One region of the Paenibacillus sp. VCA1 genome, then DNA from elsewhere that is predicted to be linked to it. Evidence: riboswitches for the same ligand, from Rfam matches in the RefSeq annotation. Region 1 holds a riboswitch; the other holds the start of a gene.
What was found. A riboswitch is a leader RNA that binds a small molecule or an ion and turns the genes downstream of it on or off. The one in region 1 is predicted to bind ZMP and ZTP.
Positions count from the first base shown of each region.

Region 1 (6,919 bases):
CCGACATGACGATAAAGTCTTTCGCACCTATTACACGACAGACCGCGGTGTCGACAGGCTCCGCATGGATTTCAATCTCCTTGATCTAACGCCGTTCGGTCGCCAGGAAAATTGGGAGGATTCGCCTGAAGGCTGGCCGCAAACGCCGCCCTATATTTGGTGGCGCCTACACGACGAATATTAAGGATTGGAACAATCCCGATGAAATGCGGAATCTGCAGAGACCGCCGTGCCACTGCCTGACGCAGCTGTTACACAAACAGGGCCAAGATGGTTATAACAACAGGGGTTCCGGTACTCACGGCAGCCGGGCGGAGTGAAATCGTTCAAATTTTCCTTTACAAACGAACATACATTCGCTAAGGTAGTTACTAGGTTAATTACCATATCCAGGAGCGTGATTCCGCAATGGCCGAAATCGTTAAAGCAAAAATTGAAAATTCACTTACCGTCTTGTTAGTCTCGGATGTTGAAGTCCAGAAAGTATTATGAGGAAGCGTTGGGATGCGAAGTGAACGAACAGTGGGCCATCCGAGACAACTTTGGTTTAGGTTTTAAACTGATCCAGGCGCAAAGCGTCGAAGATGTCCGGCCCAATAAAGGAACCTGGAATACATACGCTTACGTAAAAACCCACGATGAACTGGATGCCTTGTATCATGAACTCAAAACTAACGGTGCGATCATCGTTTCCGAACCCGTAATAACGGAATACGATTGGGGGGCATGGAAGGATTTTGCCGTTCGGGATTTGGATGGCTACATCATCGGCTTTGGTTCAGGACATAAACACGATTAAGCGGAAACTTAAAGTGAGGCTACCGAGCACAGCATCGGCGGCCTTTTTTGATGTTTGCGGAATAGCTGGAAGAAAGGACTTTTTGGCTGTAAACGCGTAAACGTGTAGTGATGAAGGACGTATACGTTTTTAAAGGCAAAACCTTCCTTAAAGTCGAACTTTAAAGTACGGCAGCAATATTTTTAAAAATGATGGCCGTCCCCATAAGGTTTCTTGGCTAATCAAATGAAATCTTGCATGAATGTTATAGGATCGAAATTGAAAGTGGAAATATCGGGGAGGTCAACTTCATGGGAAAAGGGGATTCAAATAGATCTTGATTCAAGGAGGGAAGACATGGATTACATTTCACCGAAAGAAGCCGCGTTAAACTTGAAACGGTGGCCTAAAGATACGATAGCGGCGGGTCCCCGACATACCATTGGACTGAAATCGGACGGCACGGTGGTTGCTGTGGGTGATAATAAATATAGCCAATGCGATGTAAGCGGCTGGCACCATATTGTAGCGGTCGCTGCGGGTAATGTTCATATGGCGACAAACACGGGGAATGCTCATACCATCGGTCTTAAATCGGATGGCACGGTGGCGGCTGCGGGTTGGAATAAGCATGGCCAATGCGATGTAAACGACTGGCGCGATATCGTGGCGGTTGCGGCGGGTTGGCGCCGTACCATTGGGCTTAAATCGGATGGCACGGTGGTGGCTGTCGGTCGAAATCATGAAGGCGAATGCAATGTAAGCGGCTGGCGTGAAATGGCAGCGGTCGCGGCCGGTGATTGGCATATCGTCGGTCTTAAATTGAACGGAACGGTGACGGCTGTGGGGAATAATCGGTATCGCCAATGCGATGTAAGCGGCTGGCGAGATATGGTGGCGGTTGCAGCCGGTTACCTGCATACCGTTGGCCTTAGATCGGATGGCACAGTGGTGGCTGCGGGCCGAAATCATCATTGCCAGTGTGACGTAAGCGGTTGGCGCGGCATTGTGGCGATAGCGGCGGGTAGCAGCCATACCATTGGTCTGAAATCGGATGGCACGGTGACGGCCGTGGGCGATAATAAATATGGCCAATGCAATGTAAGTCGCTGGCGCGATATCGTGGCGGTTGCGGCGGGTTGCGCTCATACCATCGGCCTTCAATCGGACGGCTCGGTGGTTGCTGCGGGTGACAATAAATACGGCCAATGCGATGTAAGCGGCTGGCGAGGCATTCTATAAATCACGTTAGCGGATGCGCGTCCAAAAAAACTTGACAAAGTCGTTCACTTGGAGAACGTCCTGCACCGGTATATACGGTATAAAGTAGGAGTCCTCCTTGTGACAAGTCTTTTTCCCATCGGTGATCGCAAAAAATGTTTCCTCATCCAGATCGCTCCTCCCGAAGCCGCTTCTTTCGTGTATAATTTTGGTAACCATTTGCAAAGGGCTGAGAATCCGGTAGTGACAAACGAGGAATATAAAAACAGGATCGATGCGGTTATTCGTTATATGGAAGAAAACGCCGGACAAAAATTGTCGCTCGAACATTTGGCGCATGCGGCGAATTTCTCCAAATATCACTTCTCCCGCATATTTGCCGCGGTCACGGGAGAGACGCCGATGGCTTTCCTGAACCGAAAACGGTTGGAAAAGTCCGTAAGGCTGCTGGCGGAAACGAACATGACGGTTCTCGCGGTTGCAAACGAATGCGGATTCGAATCGCTGTCGGCTTATCATGCGTTATTCAAAAAGCGTTACGGAACGACGCCAACCGGCGTGCGCAAGCATCAGGGGAAACATAGCAATTTTTCGGAAGCAGCAAGCAAGAAACAGGAAGAGACGACGTCCGGGAAAGCTTACAATCAACATCGTAAGCATTCGCTGCTAGAAAGGGCGTGGAATCAAATGATAAAAATCAAAGAATTGCCGGCATTGAACGTCGCATACGTCCGGCATGTCGGGAGCTATCTCGATACCGGAAGCGCATGGGACAAGCTGGGCCGCTGGGCCGCAGAGCGGGGATTGACGCCGCAAAATCAGCAATTTATCGGGATATCGCTGGACGATGGGGGGCTGGTGGACGAATATAGCTGCCGGTATGATGCTTGCATCACGCTGCCCGCAGGGTTTATGGCGGAGGATGAAACTGAGATTCGATTCAAGCCGTTGCCCGGCGGCATGTTTGCGGTATATCCTTTTTACGACACGATCGATCAATTTGTGCTTGCGTACCAAAACGTATTCGGCCTTTGGCTCCCGAACAGCGGATACGAAGCGGATGACCGCCCGTGCCTGGAATTTTGCCTGAACGATCCCGCGCAGGATGCGGAGGGGAAATGCAGGGTGGATTTATACGTCCCGATCAAGAAAAGCGGTTAAAAACGGCGAAGCCATCGCTTGGCTTATGGAGGAGTTAGAAATGAACACAGAAGCGCCATTCGGCCGGTTTCCGGTCATTAAATCAGACAGGCTCATCTTGGACAAAATCGGTGCGGAACATCTGGAAGAAGTATTTGAAATCTATGACAATGACAAGGTTTTTACGTATTGCCGGCATCATTCCGAAGCATAACAAAGAGACGGTCAAAAACATGATCGGGCATTTCGAACGCGATTTTTTGAAAAAAAGCCGGATCAAATGGGGAATTTTTGCGGTGCAGGAGCCCGACAAGCTGCTGGGCATCATCGAAGCGTGCGATTGGAACCGGAAGGTGAATTCGGTGACGGTGGGATATTTTTTGGCCGAACGGCATTACGGAAAAGGAATTGCTACGGAAGCGCTGCGAGCGCTCACCCGGTATTTGTTCGACGAAGTCCTTGTGAACCGGATCCAGGCCGAAGTGATGCCCCAGAATGAAGCGTCCAAAAAGGTTTTGCTGAAAAACGGGTTCAGAAAAGAGGGGCTACTGAGGCAGGCGTCTTTATGGTCCGGCAAAGGGATCGTTGACCTGGAGATTTACGGCATTTTGAAAGAGGACTTAATCTGAACGAACATAGGTAAATCGATAGCGTATAACCGGCAATTTTGTGATACAATAATGATAATCATGATAACTTTTCGGCCATGTGTAACTGGCGTAACGTGGGGAACCACGAGGGAGCACATGGATCATAACAGCCGCACGCCTGGGCAAAAGTATTTGGAGGGTCATCCTTCCGAATGCTTTTTTTGTTTGAAACCAAAATCGGAGGCGACAGGAATGAGCATGCTGTTAAAAACAAAACCGCTGGCGAGCGAAGTATCCGAATCCATCATCGAGGAAGTGAACCGCTGCAAGGGGAAAGGGATTCGGCCGCGGCTGGCTGTTATTTTGGTTGAGGGAGATCCGGCGTCGGCATATTATGCAAGAGTGAAAGAGAAAAAAGCACGTCAGCTCGGCATCGCGTTCGACCTGATTACGTTTCAGCCGGAGGTGACGGAGCAGCGGCTGCTTGACGAGATCGGGAAATTAAACCGGGATCCGGCGGTGCACGGCATCATGCTGGAGCTGCCGCTTCCGAGGCATATTCGCCTGCAAACTTGCTGCGACGCCATCCGGCCGGAAAAAGACGTGGACGGCATATCGTCGGCAAACAAACTTGCCTGCATGACGGGCGGCGCCGGCATTTACCCGGCTACGCCGCAGGCGTGCATCCGGATCGTGAAGCATTTCGGATTTTCGCTGCAAGGGAAAAACGTCGTGCTTGTCGGACACGGGGAAACGGTCGGCAGACCTTTGATGCAGATGCTGCTTCGCGAAAACGCGACCGTCACCGTCTGCCATTACTATACGCAAAATCTGGCCAAACATATTGCAGGCGCGGACATTTTGATGACCGCCACCGGGTGCGCGGGGCTGATCACCGCGGACATGCTGCATCCGGAGCTGGTCGTCATCGACGCCGGGATCTCCGAGACGCCAACCGGCATCGTCGGCGATGCGGTTCCCGAGGCCGTGGATGCCGCCAAAGCAGTGACGCCGGTTCCGGGCGGAGTCGGGACGTTGACGACCGTCCTGCTGTTTGAAAATCTATTGCATGCCATCCGGCTGCAGGAGCAATCGAAAGAGGTGTAGGACGTGAGCGGAGAAAATCAGGTTTTTGATCAAACGGTCCGGCGGTTTTTGCAAGCGGCCGCTTCAAGCGCGCCGACGCCGGGCGGGGGAAGCGTGGCGGCTTTGGCTGCAGCGCTTGGCGCGTCCATGGGCTCCATGGTTGCCAACATAACGAGCGGACCGAAGTTCGAATCCGTACGGGAGAAAATGGCGGACATCGTAAAGCTGATGGAAGCCGCGATGGCCGAAGCGGAGCTTTTTTTGAAAAAGGATATGGAATCGTTTAATGGCTACATGGCCGCGCTCGCGCTGCCGAAAGGGACCGACGAGGAGAAACGGCATCGTTCCGTCGCCCTGCAGCAAGCGGCGGTACAGGCGGCATCCGTGCCGCTTCATCTGATGAAACGCTGTCTGGAAATCATGTCGGCATTAGCCGGGGTAACCGTCCAGGTCAATAAAAACGTCATTTCGGATCTTGGCATCGCGCTTTTGATGCTGGACGCAGCGGTTCAGTCCGCATGGATTACCGTCGAGATCAATCTTGGCAGCATGAAGGATGACGGCGTGCGGACTTCATTCGAGGAAACGGGGACGGAGCTTTCGGCACGGTCAGCAGAGTTAAAGGAACAAGTTTTGCAGCAGATCAGGAAAAGGTTGGCGTAGATCGCATGATACGCGAGCAATGGGAGCAGGTCGTTCAACTAATCGAACCGGGAGCAAAGCTGCTTGGGACGCGCGCGCTTCAGGGCGGCGTTTCGGCCCAGGTGACGAGGCTTGACGTTGAAATGCCTGACGGCGCTGTGCGAAAACTGCTTGCACGCCGGCATGGCGAAGCCGATCGCAGCAGAAATCCTCAAATCGCGCAGCATGAATTTATGCTTCTGCAGCGTTTAAAGGCGGCGGGTCTGCCTGTTCCCGCGCCTTATATCGCTTTGGATAGGTTTGGAGGTGCGCCGCTGCTGGTCACGGAGTTCATGGAAGGCGAAGTCCTCGGGTCGATGGAAAATGTGCCTGATGCCATGCTGCAGCTGGCGGACCGGTTGTCGGATATCCATCAAGTGGCATGGGAGCGGCATGCGCTTCATTTTCTTCCGAAACAAAACGATGGGTGTGAAGCCAGGCTGAACAAAAGGCCGGAACGGATGGACGACTCGTTAAGCGAAGGGCGGATCCGGGACGCGCTGGAGGCCGTTTGGCCTTTGCCGCAAGCGAACCGGGACGTGCTGCTGCATGGAGACTTCTGGCCGGGAAACGTCATTTGGAAGGATGGCCGCATTGCGTCATTGATCGATTGGGAGGATGCGGCGATCGGAGATCCGTTATTTGATTTGGCGAACGCCAGGCTCGAGCTGTTATGGGCTTCCGGCACCGATGCCATGGACGGGTTCACGCAGCGGTATCAAACGCGAAATCCGGGTTTGGATTATTCGGCTTTGCCTGTTTGGGATCTGTTCGCTGCGCTGAAGCCCGCTTCCGGTTTGTCCGAGTGGGGGCTTCCGCCCGACATCGAGCGGCAAATGCGCGAAAAGCACCGCTTGTTTACCGAACATGCGTTGGCGAGGATGCAGCGGTGAACAAAATTTTGGGCGAATGACCTGTTCAGCGTCTCGACGCTTGCCCAATAACTTTTGCCATAACCGAATATATCCCTAAACCTGCCCGAGCCCGGCAAAAAAGCGCCATTCCCCACATACGTTTATTAAAACAAGGATAGGTGGCTTGTAAATGACGACTTTTTTTCTTGTAAGGCATGCATTGAAAGAAAAAGCCGTTGGCGATGTTCCTCTGACCTCCAGGGGAGTGATGCAAGCGCAGGCGACGGGTAAACGTTTCTCCGGGTTGCCCATCGACGCAGTATACTCCAGCCCGCTGCGCAGAGCCCGGGAAACCGCCGAACATATTGCGTTGGCAACGAAATCGCCCGTTTATGCGGATCGCCGTTTGCGGGAACGCGCGAATTGGGGGGACCTGCCGGGACAAAGCTTTGACGAGTTTGTCGCCATGTGGGAGCGTTGTACGCGTGAACCCGAATATATGCCGCCCGTAGGCGATTCGGCAAAACAAGCCGGGGAACGTTTATCCTCCTTATTGGCCGAACTGGCGG
Region 1 covers NZ_JAVLSX010000004.1:141,533-148,451, forward strand. Annotated here, with positions in the region: gene RJP21_RS09895 (DUF899 domain-containing protein) at 1-184, shown strand, start outside; gene RJP21_RS09900 (VOC family protein) at 512-799, shown strand; gene RJP21_RS09905 (RCC1 domain-containing protein) at 1,136-2,020, shown strand; gene RJP21_RS09910 (AraC family transcriptional regulator) at 2,120-3,160, shown strand; partial or broken gene RJP21_RS09915 (GNAT family N-acetyltransferase) at 3,201-3,768, shown strand; ZMP/ZTP riboswitch at 3,840-3,920, shown strand; gene RJP21_RS09920 (bifunctional 5,10-methylenetetrahydrofolate dehydrogenase/5,10-methenyltetrahydrofolate cyclohydrolase) at 3,982-4,836, shown strand; gene RJP21_RS09925 (cyclodeaminase/cyclohydrolase family protein) at 4,840-5,478, shown strand; gene RJP21_RS09930 (phosphotransferase family protein) at 5,484-6,389, shown strand; gene RJP21_RS09935 (histidine phosphatase family protein) at 6,541-6,919, shown strand, end outside.

Region 2 (6,919 bases), on a different contig from region 1:
ATCCCGAGCGCAATGCTCTTGTAATCGGGAAAGAAAGCGGCGCCCAAAAAGCATAGGGCAAGAAAATAAAGCGTGGTTCTGGTCAATACCCTGCGGTATTTCCAAAGTTCATTCATCACTTTCCCCCAGGACTGCCTTGGTGATTATAAAAACGCTTACGCCACCGATGAGAAGCCCGAATAGAACGCCGAATGCGATCCAAAGTCCCGGCCCTCCCCAGATCTTGTCCAGCCAGGAGCCCAAATAAAAGCCTCCTAATGTGCATGCTGCCAGATCTATTCCGATTGCGCTTGCAAGTCCGATATATTTCATAGGGGTTGCAACGTTTTTATTGGTTTTACGCGGCTTTTCAGGTTTACTCATTATAGTCCACCCTCATAATCCCTGTTCATTTTACTGAATGTCACAAGAGTTTGTCAATTGAGCGGATTAATGTCATTTTTGCCCGAAACTATGAAAATAATCACAGCAAAACGCCGCAACACCGTGCAAACCGTACAGTTTAACTGTATGCTGTACTCTTTGCCTCAAGAATATGGTTTAACTTTCCTTTGTGAACATTCTGTGAAATTGTTCCGGACGTTCTTTTCGGATGCCAAAATGATGCAAAATCGCCTGAACGATCCGCTCCGACGCTTTGCCGTCCCCGTAAGGATTCGCCGCCTTGCTCATCGATTCGTACAGCGCCTGATCGGTCAGCAGCGCTTTGGTGCGCCCGTACACTTTTTCCTCGTCCGTGCCTACCAGCTCGAGCGTGCCTGCCTCAATTCCCTCCGGACGTTCGGTCGTGTCGCGAAGCACGAGCACCGGAACGCCGAACGAAGGAGCTTCTTCCTGAATTCCGCCGGAATCCGTCAGAATCAGATGGGTATGCGGGAAGAAGTTATGCAAGTCTACCACATCCAGCGGGTCGATCAGCTTGATTCGTGGATGGTCGCCAAGAACGGCATGTGCCGGTTCTCTTACCGCTGGGCTTAGATGAACCGGATAGCAGATGGCGATGTCCTCGAATTCGTCGGCGATCCGTTTGACGGCGCGGAAAATATTCATGTGGGGCTCCCCTTGCGATTCGCGGCGGTGCGCCGTCATCAGGATCAGCCTTTTGCCTGCCGCCCACTCCAGAACCGGATGCGTGTAGTCCGGCTGTACCGTATATTGAAACACATCGGTAACGGTGTTGCCTGTGACATAAATGCTTGATTCATTTTTGTTTTCACGTTTCAGGTTGCCCGCGGACCAATCCGTCGGCGAAAAATGAAGATCCGCGAGGATGCCGGTCAATTGACGGTTCATCTCTTCCGGATACGGAGAAAGCTTGTTCCACGTCCGGAGTCCGGCCTCAACGTGCCCCACCTGGATTTTTTGCAGGAACGCCGCATAGCTGGCCAGGAAAGTCGTCAGCGTGTCGCCGTGCACCAGCACGATGTCCGGCTGCGCTTCGCGAAGCACGGGCTCAAGCCCCTCCAGCACGCGGATGGTAACTTCATTCAGCGTCTGCCGGTCCTTCATGACATCAAGATCGTAATCCGGCTTGATTTTGAACACGTCAAGCACCTGATCCAGCATCTGGCGATGCTGGGCGGTCACGCAGACGACCGATTCGATATGCTCAGGATGCTTTTCAAGCTCCAAAATGAGCGGCGCCATCTTGATCGCTTCCGGACGCACGCCGAAAATCGTCATCACTTTTATTTTAGACATGAACTATAACCTCTTTTCGCTTACTTGGTTCCGAACAGGCGGTCGCCGGCATCGCCGAGCCCCGGCACGATATATCCATGGTCGTCCAATTTTTCGTCAAGAGCGGCAACGTAGATGTCAACGTCCGGATGCGCCTCCTGAACCGCTTTGACGCCTTCCGGCGCAGCGATCAGGTTCATCATTTTGATCTGGGTGCAGCCGCGTTTCTTCAGCACGTCGATCGCCGCGATCGCGGAGCCTCCGGTGGCCAGCATCGGATCGATGACGATCAGCTCGCGCTCCGTCACGTCGGTAGGCAGCTTGGTGTAGTATTCGACCGGCTGCAGCGTTTCCGGATCGCGGAACAAGCCGACATGGCCCACCTTCGCCGCCGGAATGAGCTTCAGAACCCCGTCAAGCATGCCAAGACCCGCACGCAGAATCGGAATGAGTCCGAGCATGCGTCCGGCAAGCACCTTGCCGTCGACCTCGGCGACAGGCGTCTGGACCTTCACCGTTTCAAGCGGAACCTCGCGCGTAATTTCATAAGCCATCAAAGAAGCAACTTCGTCAACAAGTTCACGGAAATCTTTTGTGTTTGTCCGCACATCACGGATAAAAGTCAGCTTGTGTTGAATCAAAGGGTGATCGCAAATCACCAGTTTTCCCATTGTATTGTCCCTCCGGTAATCGTAAGTCTAAGTGCTGCCAGTGCCGGTTTGCCATGTGCAAAGACGTCTAGGTACACAAATCTTGTTTATTATATCATTCCCTGAAATGAAATTGCACCACGTTTCACATGTTTATTTTCGCCCTAAGCCGCGGAAGATTAAACCTTTTGTGACACAGGGCATAAGACGCCTGGCCGATTGTTCGCCGGATCGGTCCGGAATGGGTATGGGCTAATGCAAACAACCCGCAAGTAGCGGCCTTAGCAATGAAGCCGAATCAGCCGCTTGCGGGAATCCCTGATCTATTAAAAAAAGAGCCGGAGGCCAAGCCTCCAGCCCTTTCAGGTGTACGTCGCTTCGAAATTAATAGTTGAGTTCCGGATACAGCGGATATTGATCCGTCAGTTCCTTCACCATGGCAGCCGCTTTGGACAGCACCGTTTCGTCCTGCGGCTGCTTCAGCGTCATGGCGATAATTTTGCCGATCTTCTCCATCGCCGCTTCGTCCATGCCGCGCGAGGTGGCCGCAGGCGTGCCGATCCGGATGCCGCTCGTAACGAACGGGCTGGTCGGATCGAATGGAATCGCGTTTTTGTTGACCGTAATGCCGATGGAATCCAGCACCTTCTCGGCGTCCTTACCCGTAATGTTGACGCTGCGGGTATCGACCAGCATCAGGTGGTTGTCCGTGCCGCCGGACACGATGTTCAGGCCTTCGCCGATCAGTGTTTCGGCAAGAACCTTGGCGTTTTTCACGACGTTTTGGGCATAGGTTTTGAACGAAGGATCAAGCGCTTCGCCGAGAGCGACGGCTTTGGATGCAATGACGTGCATGAGCGGTCCGCCTTGGGTTCCAGGGAAAACCGCCTTGTCGATCGCCTGCGCCCAAGGCTGCTTGCACAAGATCATGCCGCCGCGCGGACCGCGCAGCGTTTTGTGCGTCGTCGTCGTGACGAATTGGGCGTGAGGCACCGGACTTGGATGAACGCCGGCGGCTACCAAGCCAGCGATATGGGCCATGTCGACCATGAACAATGCGCCCACGTCGTTTGCGATCGAAGCGAATGCTTCGAAGTCGATCGTGCGCGGATACGCGCTGGCGCCGGCAACGATCAGCCGCGGACGATGTTTGAATGCGGCTTTGCGCACTTCGTCGTAATCGATCAGGAAGTTGTCTTCGCGAACGCCGTATGCGACGAAGTTATACAGCAGTCCGGATGCGTTTACGGGGCTGCCGTGCGTCAAATGGCCGCCGTGCGCCAAATTCATGCCGAGCACCGTATCACCCGGCTTGATCGCGGCAAGGTATACCGCCATGTTCGCTTGTGCGCCGGAATGCGGCTGCACGTTGACGTGTTCCGCGCCAAACAGCTGCTTCGCGCGGTCGCGGGCGATATCCTCGACGATATCGACGCGTTCGCATCCGCCGTAATAACGTTTGCCCGGATAACCTTCCGCATATTTGTTCGTCAGAACGGAGCCCATCGCTTCCATTACCGCTTCGCTGACGATATTTTCGGAAGCGATCAGCTCGATGTTGCTGCGCTGCCGCTTCAGCTCCAAATTCATCGCATCCAATACCGCTGGGTCTGCTTTACGCAATTGATCCATCTTCTTGTTCCTCCCTTAAAATAAACTTTCATATTTGCGGCTCAAACAATTTAGTGGCTGACATCGTGCGAGGTGACCGCTACGGTTACGGATCGTTCTTCGTAAGAATCGATTCCGTCCCCTCCGCTGCTTTCGCATTTTATCAAAACTAATATTGAGCCATACTTGTTGCCTCTACTGCTAAATCGCCGTGTTTAATCGCAATGCGATGCACTGCCCGCATCCTGCTCCTCCGGCAATACCCGGTAGACCGCCCGCTCGCCGCCGATCAGCTTCGGGCGGGTGAACGCGGCATTAACGCGCGCTTGCCCGACGTACCGCAGCTTGGTACGGTAGGGCACGGCGACGCGCCGCAGGTGCATGCCGATCAGCGTTTCCCCGATGTCGATCCCTGCATCCGCTTCGATGGATTCGGCCAGGCACGGCTCCTTCATCGAGCGGTAGGCGGCGCTGGCCATCGACCCGCCGGCCTTCGGAACGGGAACGGCGGCCACTTCGGTAAGCCGCAGCGCCGCAAGAAGCGAACGCTCCACCACGAGTGCCCGGTTCAAATGCTCGCAGCACTGGAACGCCAGCTCGAATCCGAACTCGCCGCTGACTTCCCGGATGCCTTCCAGCAGTTCTTGGGCCACTTCGAACGCTCCCGAGGTGCCGATCCGCCGGCCAGCCACTTCGCTCGTGCTGGTTCCGACCACGACGACTTTGCCGGGGCCGAGCCCCGCCGCTTCCGCCAATTCCCGCAAAATATCCGATACTTGCTCTTTTAGCGAAACTTCCGATGGAATGCTCGGTTCAGCCGATTCCATGCGAACACCTCCCTAATGCTGCAGATAACGGTCCTCGATCGCTTTGATTTTGCTAACCCGCTGCGTATGGCGCTCCCCGCTGCTGAACGGCGTGCCGAGCCAGATTTTGGCGATTTCCTGCGCCAAGCCGGGACCGATAACGCGTTCGCCCATTGCGAGCACGTTGGAATCGTTGTGCTCCCGGGTCGCTTTGGCGGAAAATACGTCATGCACCAGCGCGCAGCGGATGCCCGGAACCTTGTTCGCAGCGATGCTCATGCCGATCCCGGTTCCGCAAATAAGAATGCCGCGATCCACTTCACCCGAGACGACCTGCTCGCATACGGGCAGGGCATAGTCCGGATAGTCCACGGAGTCAGCGCAGCTGCACCCCACGTCCACGACCTCGTGACCCATTTCCCGAATGACGGCGATGATGTCTTCCTTCAAACGCACACCCGCGTGATCTGTTCCCACAGCAATCTTCATGTTTCGAAAAACCTCCCTGAATTTCGTGCTTATGTGACTTCTTGTACATTATACCCTATTTCAAAGCCACAAGATGAAAATACCTTCACGGGGATGACGCAAAATTCCCTCATGAATACAAAAAAGAGCAGTCCGCGGGTTACCGCAGAATTGCTCTTTTGCCCAGGCGACCGGCCGTATCATCCGGTGCTCCATCGTGGTTTCATCCACAGTTGTCGCCAGTTACACCGGATCCAAGGTTTTTCACAACCATCATAAGCCATTAAGCGCCGAAAAGCAAGCCATTTCACTCTCGCCCTTCCGCCGCCTAAAAGACGGCTTTCACGGCTTCTTCCGAACGAACGGGGGCCGTCCCGCAAAAGATCCGGCGTGCGGCAGGCTGTTATCAGAACGCGCGGTAAGCCTCCAGCTTATCGAGCAACCGTTCAATCGCGGCACGGATTTCGGCCGCCGCCAAATCATAATCCTCCCGGGATCCCCCGAAAGGATCTGAAATATCGAAGCTCGGCACCCGTTGCTGGATTTCGATCAAGCGTTCCCGCTCCTCATTCGTCAGCTCCTGTCCGAGCGAGCGTTTGACCTCCCAAGTCGCGTACAGGCCGTCCAGCTCTTTCAGGTCGTTTAACACGCTCTCGTCGTCTTCCACGTATTCTTTCAGCGTGTACACTTTGTCCGCCGCCTGCGGAAAGTTCCGGATGACCTGCTGCTTATGGCTTTGGGTAAGCGTAAGGATCAAATCGGACCAATCCACCGCATCCGGCTTCAACGATTTTGATGTCAGACGGTCATCGATCTCGTGGTCGCGCAAAACGGCTTCCGCATGACGCGACATCGATAAGCCGTCCATCGCCGCGACGCCGGCGGAACGGGCTTCGACAGCGATGCCGCGGTCTTTGGCCATTTTGCGGAGAAGAGCTTCCGCCATCGGGCTGCGGCACGTGTTCCCGGTACACACAAACAAGATATGTTTCACGTCTATCGCACCTCCCGGATTGTTCTTTGGCGATTATTGTATCAAAAGATAAAGGCGAGGCCAAATGCCAGCAGGATTACACCTCCCAGCGCCTCCCCGTAGTCCCCCAGGTTGCGGCTGGCCCTCCGGCCCAGCATGAGCCCCAATACCGACATCGCCCCGCCGCTGATTCCAAAGGCCAAAACGGTAAACGCCAAATTGCTTTGGAACATCCCGAGCGAAAGCCCGACGGAAAAGGAATCCACGCTGACGCTCAAGGCGAACAGCATCATGCCCAGCAGCGAGCGATGGTCGATCACCCGGTCCTCCCCGCTTTTAAAAGAGCCGAACACCATGTGGACCCCAAGCAGGATGAGCAGTCCTCCGGCAACGTAATCCGCCACCTGCCCAAGCAAAGAGCTCATGTATTGCCCGGCGTACATGCCCAAAAGCGGCATCAGGATATGAAACATGCCGATGAGCGCGCTGATCTTCAACACATGCAGCAGGCGAATCCCTTTCATGCCGATCCCGATGCCCAGAGAAAAAGCATCCATACCAAGTGCCGCGGCCATAATGAGGATCGCAATCAGCTGACCCAAACCGGCGGATGTCTCCAACATTCCAATTCCCCCATGTCCGTTAGGTTCTTGTACAACCATATGCGGACATGTGGACAATCATGACTTGTACGTTCTGGCGGCCAAGCTATCGAAAAGTTCAATCAAGCC
Region 2 covers NZ_JAVLSX010000003.1:157,185-164,103, forward strand. Annotated here, with positions in the region: gene RJP21_RS07365 (ATP synthase subunit I) at 1-116, opposite strand, end outside; gene RJP21_RS07370 (AtpZ/AtpI family protein) at 109-363, opposite strand; gene wecB (non-hydrolyzing UDP-N-acetylglucosamine 2-epimerase) at 541-1,701, opposite strand; gene upp (uracil phosphoribosyltransferase) at 1,722-2,351, opposite strand; gene glyA (serine hydroxymethyltransferase) at 2,715-3,962, opposite strand; gene RJP21_RS07390 (TIGR01440 family protein) at 4,157-4,768, opposite strand; gene rpiB (ribose 5-phosphate isomerase B) at 4,781-5,236, opposite strand; ZMP/ZTP riboswitch at 5,390-5,472, opposite strand; gene RJP21_RS07400 (low molecular weight protein arginine phosphatase) at 5,622-6,209, opposite strand; gene RJP21_RS07405 (manganese efflux pump MntP) at 6,251-6,811, opposite strand; gene RJP21_RS07410 (L-threonylcarbamoyladenylate synthase) at 6,909-6,919, opposite strand, start outside.
Region 2: it holds a riboswitch for ZMP and ZTP, as region 1 does, so the genes downstream of both, rpiB (ribose 5-phosphate isomerase B) here and RJP21_RS09920 (bifunctional 5,10-methylenetetrahydrofolate dehydrogenase/5,10-methenyltetrahydrofolate cyclohydrolase) in region 1, are expected to answer to the same signal.